3 regions of the Streptomyces sp. NBC_01410 genome follow, and region 2 is predicted to be linked to each of the others. Evidence: riboswitches for the same ligand, from Rfam matches in the RefSeq annotation. Region 2 holds a riboswitch; each other region holds the start of a gene.
The links. A riboswitch is a leader RNA that binds a small molecule or an ion and turns the genes downstream of it on or off. The one in region 2 is predicted to bind cobalamin.
Positions count from the first base shown of each region.

Region 1: another riboswitch for cobalamin. It lies ahead of OG741_RS09700 (cobalamin biosynthesis protein); the one in region 2 lies ahead of OG741_RS26420 (ribonucleoside-diphosphate reductase subunit alpha).
Region 3: another riboswitch for cobalamin. It lies ahead of metE (5-methyltetrahydropteroyltriglutamate--homocysteine S-methyltransferase); the one in region 2 lies ahead of OG741_RS26420 (ribonucleoside-diphosphate reductase subunit alpha).

Region 1 covers NZ_CP109530.1:2,090,975-2,094,243, forward strand. The annotation lists gene OG741_RS09690 (anion permease) at 1-558, shown strand, start outside; gene OG741_RS09695 (hypothetical protein) at 571-792, shown strand; cobalamin riboswitch at 901-1,043, shown strand; gene OG741_RS09700 (cobalamin biosynthesis protein) at 1,149-2,114, shown strand; gene OG741_RS09705 (cobyric acid synthase) at 2,111-3,269, shown strand, end outside.
Region 2 covers NZ_CP109530.1:5,703,437-5,706,705, forward strand. The annotation lists gene OG741_RS26420 (ribonucleoside-diphosphate reductase subunit alpha) at 1-2,016, opposite strand, end outside; cobalamin riboswitch at 2,143-2,310, opposite strand; gene mctP (monocarboxylate uptake permease MctP) at 2,576-3,269, opposite strand, start outside.
Region 3 covers NZ_CP109530.1:1,197,154-1,200,422, forward strand. The annotation lists gene metE (5-methyltetrahydropteroyltriglutamate--homocysteine S-methyltransferase) at 1-1,623, opposite strand, end outside; cobalamin riboswitch at 1,747-1,980, opposite strand; gene OG741_RS05560 (ArsR/SmtB family transcription factor) at 2,027-2,779, shown strand; gene OG741_RS05565 (DUF2993 domain-containing protein) at 2,853-3,269, opposite strand, start outside.

The DNA.
Region 1 (3,269 bases), 3.6 Mb from region 2:
CTCGCCATCGCGATGGGCACCTACCTCGGCGGCTGGCGCATCATCCGCACCATGGGCAAGGGCCTGACGGACCTTCAGCCGCAGCAGGGCTTCGCCGCCCAGACCAGTGCGGCCAGCGTCATCCTCGCCTCCTCCAACCTCGGCTTCTCGCTGTCGACGACGCACTCCTGCTCCGGCGCCGTGATGGGCGCGGGCCTGGGCCGCAAGGGCGGCGTGGTCCGCTGGTCCACCGCCACCCGGATGTTCGTCGCCTGGGGCCTGACGCTGCCCGCCGCCGCTCTGGTCGCCGCGGGCTCGGAGTTCGTGACCAAGCAGGGCGACTGGGGTGTCGCGGTCGTCGCGGCCTTCCTGATCGGCGCCTGCGCCGCGATCTGGTTCGTCTCCCGCCGCCAGGTGGTCGACCACACCAACGTCAATGACACGGAAGCCGAGCCCGCGGGCGTCGTGACCGCCGCCATCGCGGCCGTCACCCCGCCGCCGGCGGGCACGCCCGCGCAGGACCTCAAGACGACCATCCCCGCTCCCGGCTCCGAGCCGACGCGTCCGGCCACGGTGTAAGGACAGATCAGCATGAAAATCGACTGGGCAGCACTCGGCTCCGTCTTCGGCGTGAGCCTCGTCGCCACTGTCGCCCTGGTGGGTCTGTTCACCCTGGGCGTGGTGGGCCTGACCAAGCAGGAGTCCGCGGCCACGAGCGGCGGCTCCGCGGTTCTTGCACGCACCGGGGCGTACGCGTGCTTCGGGCTCTGCGCGGCGGCTGTGGCGTACGGGATCTATCTGATCGTCACCTGACAGCCGTTTCGGATTCGGCGGGTCCGGGCCGGGTCACCCCATCGGGTGACCCGGCCCGCGTGTGTGCCCCAACACACTCTCCCCGTGCAGGTCAAAGGCCAGTTGACGCCCGTTCTCGCAGCGTGGTGGACTGCCGGGGCCATCTACGGCGGCAGAAGAGGAAGCCGGTGCGAATCCGGCGCGGTCCCGCCACTGTCACGGGGGAGCACTCCCCCGGAAGCCAGGAACTCTCACCGCCGGTCACGTCGAACCAGGGCGCGGACACCCTGAGTGAGGACATATCGCCATGCGCGGCTGCGGTTCGGTTCCTGCGGTGAGTACGAGGTTCCAACGAGGCGGAACGACGGCCTGAACCCATGCGTGCCGACCGCCGATTCGTGTACGGCGCCACCGCCGGCCTGGCCGGTGACCTGCTTCTGGGCGATCCCCGCCGAGGGCATCCGGTCGCCGCGTTCGGGCGGGCCGCGGGTGCTGTCGAGCGTGTGCTGTGGCGTGACCACCGGGGGTGGGGCGCGCTGCACACCGTGGTGTGCGCCGGAGGCGCCGCCGCTGCCGCCGCACTGCTGAGCCGTGGCGTACGGGGCCGCTCGGCCACGTCCGTCGCACTGACCGCCGCCGCCACCTGGGCCGTCGTCGGCGGCACCTCGCTGGGCCGGGAGGCACGCGCCATCGGTGGCGCGCTGGCCGCCGGGGACGTGGAGGTGGCCAGGGAGCGGCTGCCGCATCTGTGCGGGCGCGATCCGCAGGCCCTGGACGAGCAGCAGATCGCGCGCGCCGTCGTCGAATCCGTCGCCGAGAACACTTCCGACGCCGTGGTGGGCGCGCTGGTCTGGGGGGCGCTCGCGGGCGTGCCGGGGCTGGTCGGCTTCCGGGCGGTCAACACCCTGGACGCGATGGTCGGCCACAAGTCGCCCCGCTACCGGCGGTTCGGCTGGGCCTCAGCCCGGCTCGACGACGTCGCGGGCTGGCCGGGCGCCCGGCTCACCGCGGCGCTGGCGGTGCTCGCGGGCGGGGACGCGCGCGGGGCCGCCCGGGCCTGGCGGGACGACGCGAAGAAGCATCCGAGCCCCAACGCGGGTCCGGTGGAGGCGGCTTTCGCCGGTGCGCTCGGTGTACGGCTCGGCGGAACGCTCTCCTACGCCGGACGCGTCGAGCACCGTCCCGTACTCAACGGTGAGGGCCGCCCTGTCCAGTTCGGCGACATCGAACGTGCCGTGCGGCTCTCGCGCCGCGTCGGCTGGCTGACACTCGCGACCTGCGCGGCGGGGCGCCTCGCGGGGCATGCGCTGCGTGCACGGCGCGCGGAAAAGGGGCGGGGATGAGCGGGCGCAGGGGCGGCGGGCTGCTGGTCGCGGGAACCACGTCAGACGCGGGCAAGAGCGTCGTGACGGCAGGGATCTGCCGCTGGCTGGTGCGGCAGGGGGTGAAGGTCGCGCCCTTCAAGGGGCAGAACATGTCACTCAACTCGTTCGTGACGCGCGAGGGCGCGGAGATCGGACGGGCGCAGGCCATGCAGGCGCAGGCGGCCCGCGTGGAGCCGAGTGCGCTGATGAACCCGGTACTGCTCAAGCCCGGCAGTGACCGCTCCAGTCAGGTTGTGCTGATGGGCAGGCCTGTGGGTGAACTCAGCGCCCGCGGCTACCACGGCGGGCGGCAGGAGTCCCTGTTCGGGACCGTCGTGGAGTGCCTGGAGGAGCTGCGGGGCACGTATGAAGCCGTGATCTGCGAGGGGGCGGGCAGTCCGGCCGAGATCAATCTGCGGCGTACGGACATCGTGAACATGGGCATCGCGCGGGCCGCGCGCCTGCCGGTGCTCGTGGTCGGAGACATCGACCGCGGCGGCGTCTTCGCCTCCTTCTTCGGTACGACGGCACTCCTCGCCCCCGAGGACCAGGCGCTGATCGCGGGCTATCTGGTCAATAAGTTCCGGGGGGATGTGACGCTCCTCGAACCCGGCCTGGAGATGCTGCACGGACTGACCGGGCGGCACACCTATGGCGTGCTGCCCTTCGCGCACGGTCTCGGCATCGACGAGGAGGACGGGCTGCGGGTCTCGCTGCGCGGCGCGGTACGGGAGTCGGTGGTCGCGCCGCCCGTCGGCGAGGATGTGCTGCGCGTCGCCGTGTGCGCCGTACCGCTGATGTCGAACTTCACGGACGTGGACGCGCTCGCCGCCGAACCCGGCGTCGTCGTGCGCTTCGTGGACCGGGCCGAGGAGCTCGCCGACGCCGATCTGGTGGTGGTGCCGGGTACGAGGGGCACGGTCAAGGCGCTGGCGTGGCTGCGCGAGCGTGGGCTCGCCGAGGCTCTGGTACGCCGGGCCGCCGAAGGGCGGCCGGTGCTCGGCATCTGCGGCGGCTTCCAGGTGCTGGGCGAGCACATCGAGGACGAGGTCGAGTCGCGCGCGGGCGCCGTCGACGGGCTCGGGCTGCTGCCGGTACGGGTGCGGTTCGCCCGGGACAAGACCCTGGCGCGGC
Region 2 (3,269 bases):
CTGCACCGAGCCGCTGGACTCGCGCAGCGCCTCGCGGGTCTGCGCGTCCCATACGCCCAGCTGCTTCAGCTCCTCCACGAGATAGGCGTTGACCTGGAGGAACTCACCGCTGAGCGTCTCGCGCTTGAACAGGTTGGAGACCTGGGGCTCGATGCACTCGTACACGCCCGCGATCGAGGCGATGGTGGCGGTCGGCGCGATGGCGAGGAGGAGCGAGTTGCGCATGCCGCTCTTCGCCACCCGCGCGCGCAGGGCGTCCCAGCGCTCGGGCCAGTTGAGCTCGACGTCGTAGTGGTCGGGGTGCAGCACGCCACGGGCCGCGCGGGTCTCGGACCAGGCGGGCAGCGGGCCGTTGCGCTCGGCGAGCGAGCAGGACGCCTCGTACGCGGCGAGCATGATCCGCTCGGCGATCCTCGTGGAGAGCGCCTTCGCCTCGGGGGAGTCGAAGGGCAGGCGCAGCTTGAAGAAGACGTCCTGAAGACCCATCGCGCCCAGGCCTACCGGACGCCACCTGGCGTTGGAACGGCCCGCCTGCTCGGTCGGGTAGAAGTTGATGTCGACGACCCGGTCGAGGAAGGTCACGGCGGTACGGACGGTCTCGTCCAGGCGCTCCCAGTCGATGCCGTCGCCCGCGACGAACGAACCCAGGTTGACCGAGCCGAGGTTGCACACGGCGGTCTCGCCGTCGTCCGTGACTTCGAGGATCTCGGTGCACAGGTTGGAGCTGTGCACGACCCGGCCGGGCTCGGCGGTCTGGTTGGCGGTGCGGTTGGAGGCGTCCTTGAAGGTCATCCAGCCGTTGCCGGTCTGGGCGAGCGTACGCATCATCCGGCCGTACAGCTCGCGCGCCGGGATGGCCTTGCGGGCCAGGCCCTGGGCCTCCGCCTTGCGGTACGCGGCGTCGAACTCCTCGCCCCACAGGTCGACCAGCTCGGGCACATCGGCGGGCGAGAACAGCGACCACTCGGCGTCGGCCTCGACGCGGCGCATGAACTCGTCCGGGATCCAGTGCGCGAGGTTGAGGTTGTGCGTACGCCGCGCGTCCTCACCGGTGTTGTCGCGCAGCTCCAGGAACTCCTCGATGTCCGCGTGCCAGGTCTCCAGATAGATCGCGGCCGCGCCCTTGCGCCGGCCGCCCTGGTTCACGGCGGCGACCGAGGCGTCGAGGGTCTTCAGGAACGGCACGATGCCGTTGGAGTGCCCGTTGGTGCCGCGGATCAGCGAACCGCGGGCGCGGATACGGGAGTACGAGAGGCCGATACCACCCGCGTGCTTGGACAGGCGGGCGACCTGGTGGTAGCGGTCGTAGATCGAGTCCAGCTCGTCAAGGGGGGAGTCCAGCAGATAGCAGGACGACATCTGCGGGTGGCGGGTCCCGGAGTTGAAGAGCGTGGGCGAGGAGGGGAGGTAGTCGAGCCTGCTCATCAGCCGGTAGAGCGCGGCGACCTCGTCGAGGGCGCGGGTGCTGTTGTCCTCCGCGAGGCCCGAGGCGACGCGCAGCATGAAGTACTGCGGGGTCTCGATCACCTGACGGGTGATCGGATGCCGCAGCAGATAGCGGCTGTAGAGGGTGCGCAGACCGAAGTAGCCGAAGCGGTCGTCCGCGTCCCGGTCGATCAGCGCGTCCAGCCGGGCGGCGTGCAGCGCCACGAACTCGGCCGTGCGGTCGGCGATCAGGCCCTCGCGGTGGCCGACGGCGACCGAGGCGGAGAAGGAGACCGCGCCCTGTCCGGCTGCCTCGTCGGCGATATGACGGGTCAGCAGGCGGGCGGCGAGCCGGGAGTAGGCAGGGTCCTCGGAGATCAGCCCCGCGGCCGCGTCGGTGGCCAGGCTCCGGAGTTCGGCCGCGTCCGAACCGGCGTGCCGGCCGCGCAGCGCGGCGGCGGCGACACGGCCGGGGTCGGTGTCGGGCAGATCGGCGGTGAGACCCGTCAGGGTCCGCAGAAGGGCGGTCCCGGGGCCGTCGGCCACCTGCTCGGAGATGCCTGAAGCCGGATCGGCTGGCGCGATGGTCACGTGGTGCTCTCCCTCGCTCGGCTCTGGGCCGGCGGGGGGAGGGGGTCACGGGCGCGCGTCAGGGGACGGCTCACCGCGTCCACCGGCCCAACCGCGAGGCCCGGACGTGTCGGCACCCGGTTCGGTCGAGCCGGATGCACCGTCGGCAGGTCTTCGGACTGGTGGGGTACGACAAAGCGCACCGCATCACACCGTTGCGGGACAGTTCCGGATTCGCACCGGATTCCCCTGCGGCGACAGCGAGCATGAGCATACATGTGGGGGCGGGGAGTTGCCGCACCCACCACATGTTGTGTCGGGGCGGCTACGGGGTGCGGGGTGCGCCTGCGGCGGGCTTGTTCCCCACCCCGCCCCTTCCCTTAACCGGGGCTCCGCCCCGGACCCCGCTCCTCAAACGCCGGAGGGGCTGAATATGCGGCTCGGCCGCACATCCAGCCCGTCCGGCGTTTGAGGACATGCGGCCGAAGGTCGCATTCGGGTCTGGGGGCTTGCCCCCGGATCGGGAAGGGGCGGGTAGGGGAACAGCCCCGCGCAGCGGCACCCGCGCCACGTCCGACCGTCAGTGACCCGCGCCCGCCGTCGCCGACGGCAGTTCCGCCTTCACGCCCGGATCCCCCGCGTCCGCCGTGTAGTCCGACGGCGATGTCTCGTCGACGCCCTCCGGCGCCTTCAACGCCCGCAGTACGAACGTCAGCACCACCGTCACCACCACGTTCAGCACGAACGCCGTCAGACCGATGTACCCGATCTCGCCGAAGCCCGGAATCTCCGCCGACGAGCCGCCGAAGTGCTTCTGCGTCGGGCTGGCCACTCCGTACGCCGCCGCTGTGCCGTAGATCATGCCGACAGCCCAGCCCGCCAGCAGTGCCCAGCGGTGGAACCAGCGGGTGAACAGGCCGCCCACCAGCGAGGGGAAGGTCTGGAGGATCCAGATGCCGCCCAGAAGCTGGAAGTTGATGGCCACCGTCTTGTCCATCGTCAGGACGAAGGCCAGCGCGCCGACCTTCACCAGGAGGGACACCAGCTTGGAGACCTTGGTCTCCTGCGCGGGCGTCGCGTCCGGCTTGATGAAGTCCTTGTAGATGTTCCGCGTGAACAGATTCGCCGCCGCGATCGACATGATCGCCGCCGGCACCAGCGCCCCGATGCCGATCGCCGCGAAGGCGACACCGGCGAACCAGTCGGGGAACATGTTCTCGAACAGCTGCGGGATGGCCAGCTGACCGTTCTTCACCTTCACGCCCGCCGCGATC
Region 3 (3,269 bases), 4.5 Mb from region 2:
GACGTCGCCTGCCAGGATCGGCGGCCGGACACAGCGGGTGCCGTACGACTGGACCCAGCCGTGCTGCGTCGCGAGATAGCCGCTGAGCTGTTCGGCGAAGTACTGGACCATGTCGTTGCGTTCGGGCTCGCCGTGCACGAGCACGTCGATTCCGGTCTTCTCCTGGAAGGAGACGACCTCGCGGATCTCGGCCTCGATGCGCTCCTCGTACCCCTGGGTGTCGATGCGCCCGGCCCGCAGGTCGGCCCGTGCGGTGCGCAGTTCGACGGTCTGCGGGAACGAGCCGATCGTGGTCGTGGGCAGCAGGGGAAGGCGCAGACGTGCGCGCTGGGCCGCGGCGCGCTGCGCGTACGGGAGACTGCGCCGGGTGTCCGCCGCGGTGACGGCCGCGCTGCGCGCGCGAACGGCGGGGTCGCGGGTGAGCGCGGAGGTGGCGCGGGAGAGCAGGTCGGCCCGGTTGGCGGCGAGTTGGGCGGCGATGGCGTCGGTGCCCTCGGTCAGCCCGCGGGCCAGCGTGACGACCTCGGCCGTCTTCTGGCGGGCGAAGGCCAGCCAGCGGGCGACCTGTGTGTCGACATCGCGTTCCGCGGCGGCGTCGAGCGGCACATGCAGCAGGGAGCAGGACGGCGCGACGTCCACCCGGCCGGCCAGCCCGAGCAGGGTGGCGAGGGTGGCGGCCGACTTCCCGAGGTCGTTGATCCATACGTTGCGGCCGTCGACGACTCCGGCGACGAGCCGCTTGCCGGGCAGTCCGCCGACGGCTGCGAGGTCGCGGAGGTTCGCGTGGGCCGGGCCGGTGAAGTCGAGGGCCAGTCCGTCGACGGGGGCCTTGGCCAGGACGGGAAGCGCCTCGCCGAGCCGGTCGAAGTAGGAGGCGACCAGCAGCTTCGGCCGGTCCCTGAGCCCTCCGAGCTCGCGGTAGGCACGGCCCGCGGCGCCGAGCACGGCGGGCGGCTGGTCCTGGACCAGGGCCGGTTCGTCGAGTTGCACCCAGGCGGCGCCCGCGGCCCGCAGCTCGCGGAGCACCTCGGCGTACACGGGCAGCAGCCGGTCCAGCAGGGTGAGCGGCTGGAAATCGGAAGCGACTCCGGGCGCGGGCTTGGCGAGCAGCAGATAGGTGATCGGTCCGAGGAGCACCGGGCGGGCGGTGAGTCCGAGCGCGAGCGCTTCCTTCAGCTCGGTGGCCTGCTTGGCACAGTTGGCGGCGAAGGCGGTGTCGGGGCCGAGTTCGGGGACGAGGTAGTGGTAGTTGGTGTCGAACCACTTGGTCATTTCCAGGGGGGCGACGTCCTGTGTTCCGCGCGCCATGGCGAAGTAGCCGTCGAGCGCGTCGGCTTCGACGGCCGCCCGGTGACGCGGGGGAATGGCGCCGACCATGACGCTGGTGTCCAGGACGTGGTCGTAGTACGAGAAGTCTCCGGTGGGGACTTCGTGGATACCGGCGCCCGCGAGCTGCTGCCAGGTGGCCCGGCGCAGCCGGGCGGCCGTCTCCTGCAGGGCGTCGGCGTCGACGCGGCCCTTCCAGTAGCCCTCGACGGCCTTCTTCAGTTCCCGGTTCGGGCCCTGACGGGGGTAGCCGTGGACGGTGGCCCTGGATCCTGCGGCCGTGGATGTGCTGGTCACGGAACTCTCCTTCGCGAGTACTCGTCCATGACCTCGGACAGCTCGTGGAACGCGAAGGAGGGCAGACACACCCGTCTGCCCATGCCGCCGACCCGCCCACGAGGTCACCGAGATCTCCGCGCGCGTTCGCGCACGGGCAGTGGCAGGTCTTCGGACTCATGGGCACGCCCGCGCGTACGAGGTTTGCGTACGCGGGCACCTACTGGCCGTCGCTTCCCGGATCCGCTGCCGGATCCAGTGCGTATGACGGCGGTCGTTCCCACTCACCGCTGCGGGGCAGTTCCGGATTCCCACCGGATTCCCTCTTGCGACGCGCCTGCCTGGAGGACAGGGCGAACCAGCTGCACGATCACCCTAGGCGCGTCATTGACATGTGACCAAACAGTCACCTATTTTGGATGGCATGGACGAAGTGTTCAAGGCACTGGCCGACCCGACGCGGCGCAGTCTCCTCGACGAGCTCTTCCGTCAGGACGGGCAGACGCTCAGCGCGCTCGAGGCACGCTTCGGCATCAGCCGCTTCGGCGTGATGAAGCACCTCAAGCAGCTCGAGGAAGCCGGCCTGATCGTGACCAGGCGCCGTGGCCGGGAAAAGCTCCACTTCCTGAACCCCGTCCCTATCCGGCTCGTCCACGACCGGTGGGTGAGCAAGTACGCGGAACCCTGGGCGGCCGCACTCAGCGGCCTCAAGAGCCGACTGGAGAGCCCCATGGAAAAGGTCTTCGAGATTTACATCCGCACCACCCCTGAGCGCCTCTGGGAGGCGATCACCGACCCCGAGATCCGGAGCAAGTACAACTTCGGCATGCGGGTCACCTCGGACTGGCAGCCCGGCGGGCGCTTCGAGATGAGCTCCCCCAAGGCCGACGGCCTGCTCGGCGAGGGCGAGATCCTCGAAATCGATCCACCGCGCAAGCTCGTCCAGAGCATGGTCGCGCTCTGGAGCGACGAGGTGAAAGCCGAAGGCACGTCGAGGGTCACCTGGGACATCGAGCCCGTCGGCGACTCCTGCCGGCTCACCGTCACGCACGACCAGCTGCGCGAGGGTGCGAACGAGGAGCTGTACGGCGGTTGGCCGATGATCCTCTCCGGCCTCAAGACCTGGCTGGAGACGGGCGAGCTGCTGACCACGCCCGGCTCACTGATGTACACCTGATCAGGCCCGGCGACCCGCTTTTCCGGTACGGCTGTGCGCGGCGGTACCCGTACCGGAAAAGCGCCGGGTCACCTCAGGAGCCGCCGGACTGCCCGACGCGCAGGCCGGATCCCACCACGCGCGCCTTGATGCCGTCGCGCTCCACGGTGATGTGCTGGAGCCGCAACTCCTTCAGAGAGCGGGGCAGTTCGAAGGAGAGCGACAGCCGCTCGGACAGCTCCGGGGGCTTGAGGGCGAGCAGTGCCTCGACGAGACCGGGATCGATGCCCAGCTTCCGCAGCAGCTGCGGATGCTCGAGTACGACATCGACGAGATTCACCTTCATCAGCCGCTCGATGAACTTCGGAGCACTGGTGAGCCGGTGGAGCTCCTCCTCGCTCCGCAGGGCCCGGCGCACATACTCCCTGGGCACTCCGAGCCGGTCCACGATCGCGGGCACGGCGAGCAGCGCCTTCAGCCGGGCGCCTTCGGCGCTGATCCGCTCGGCGGC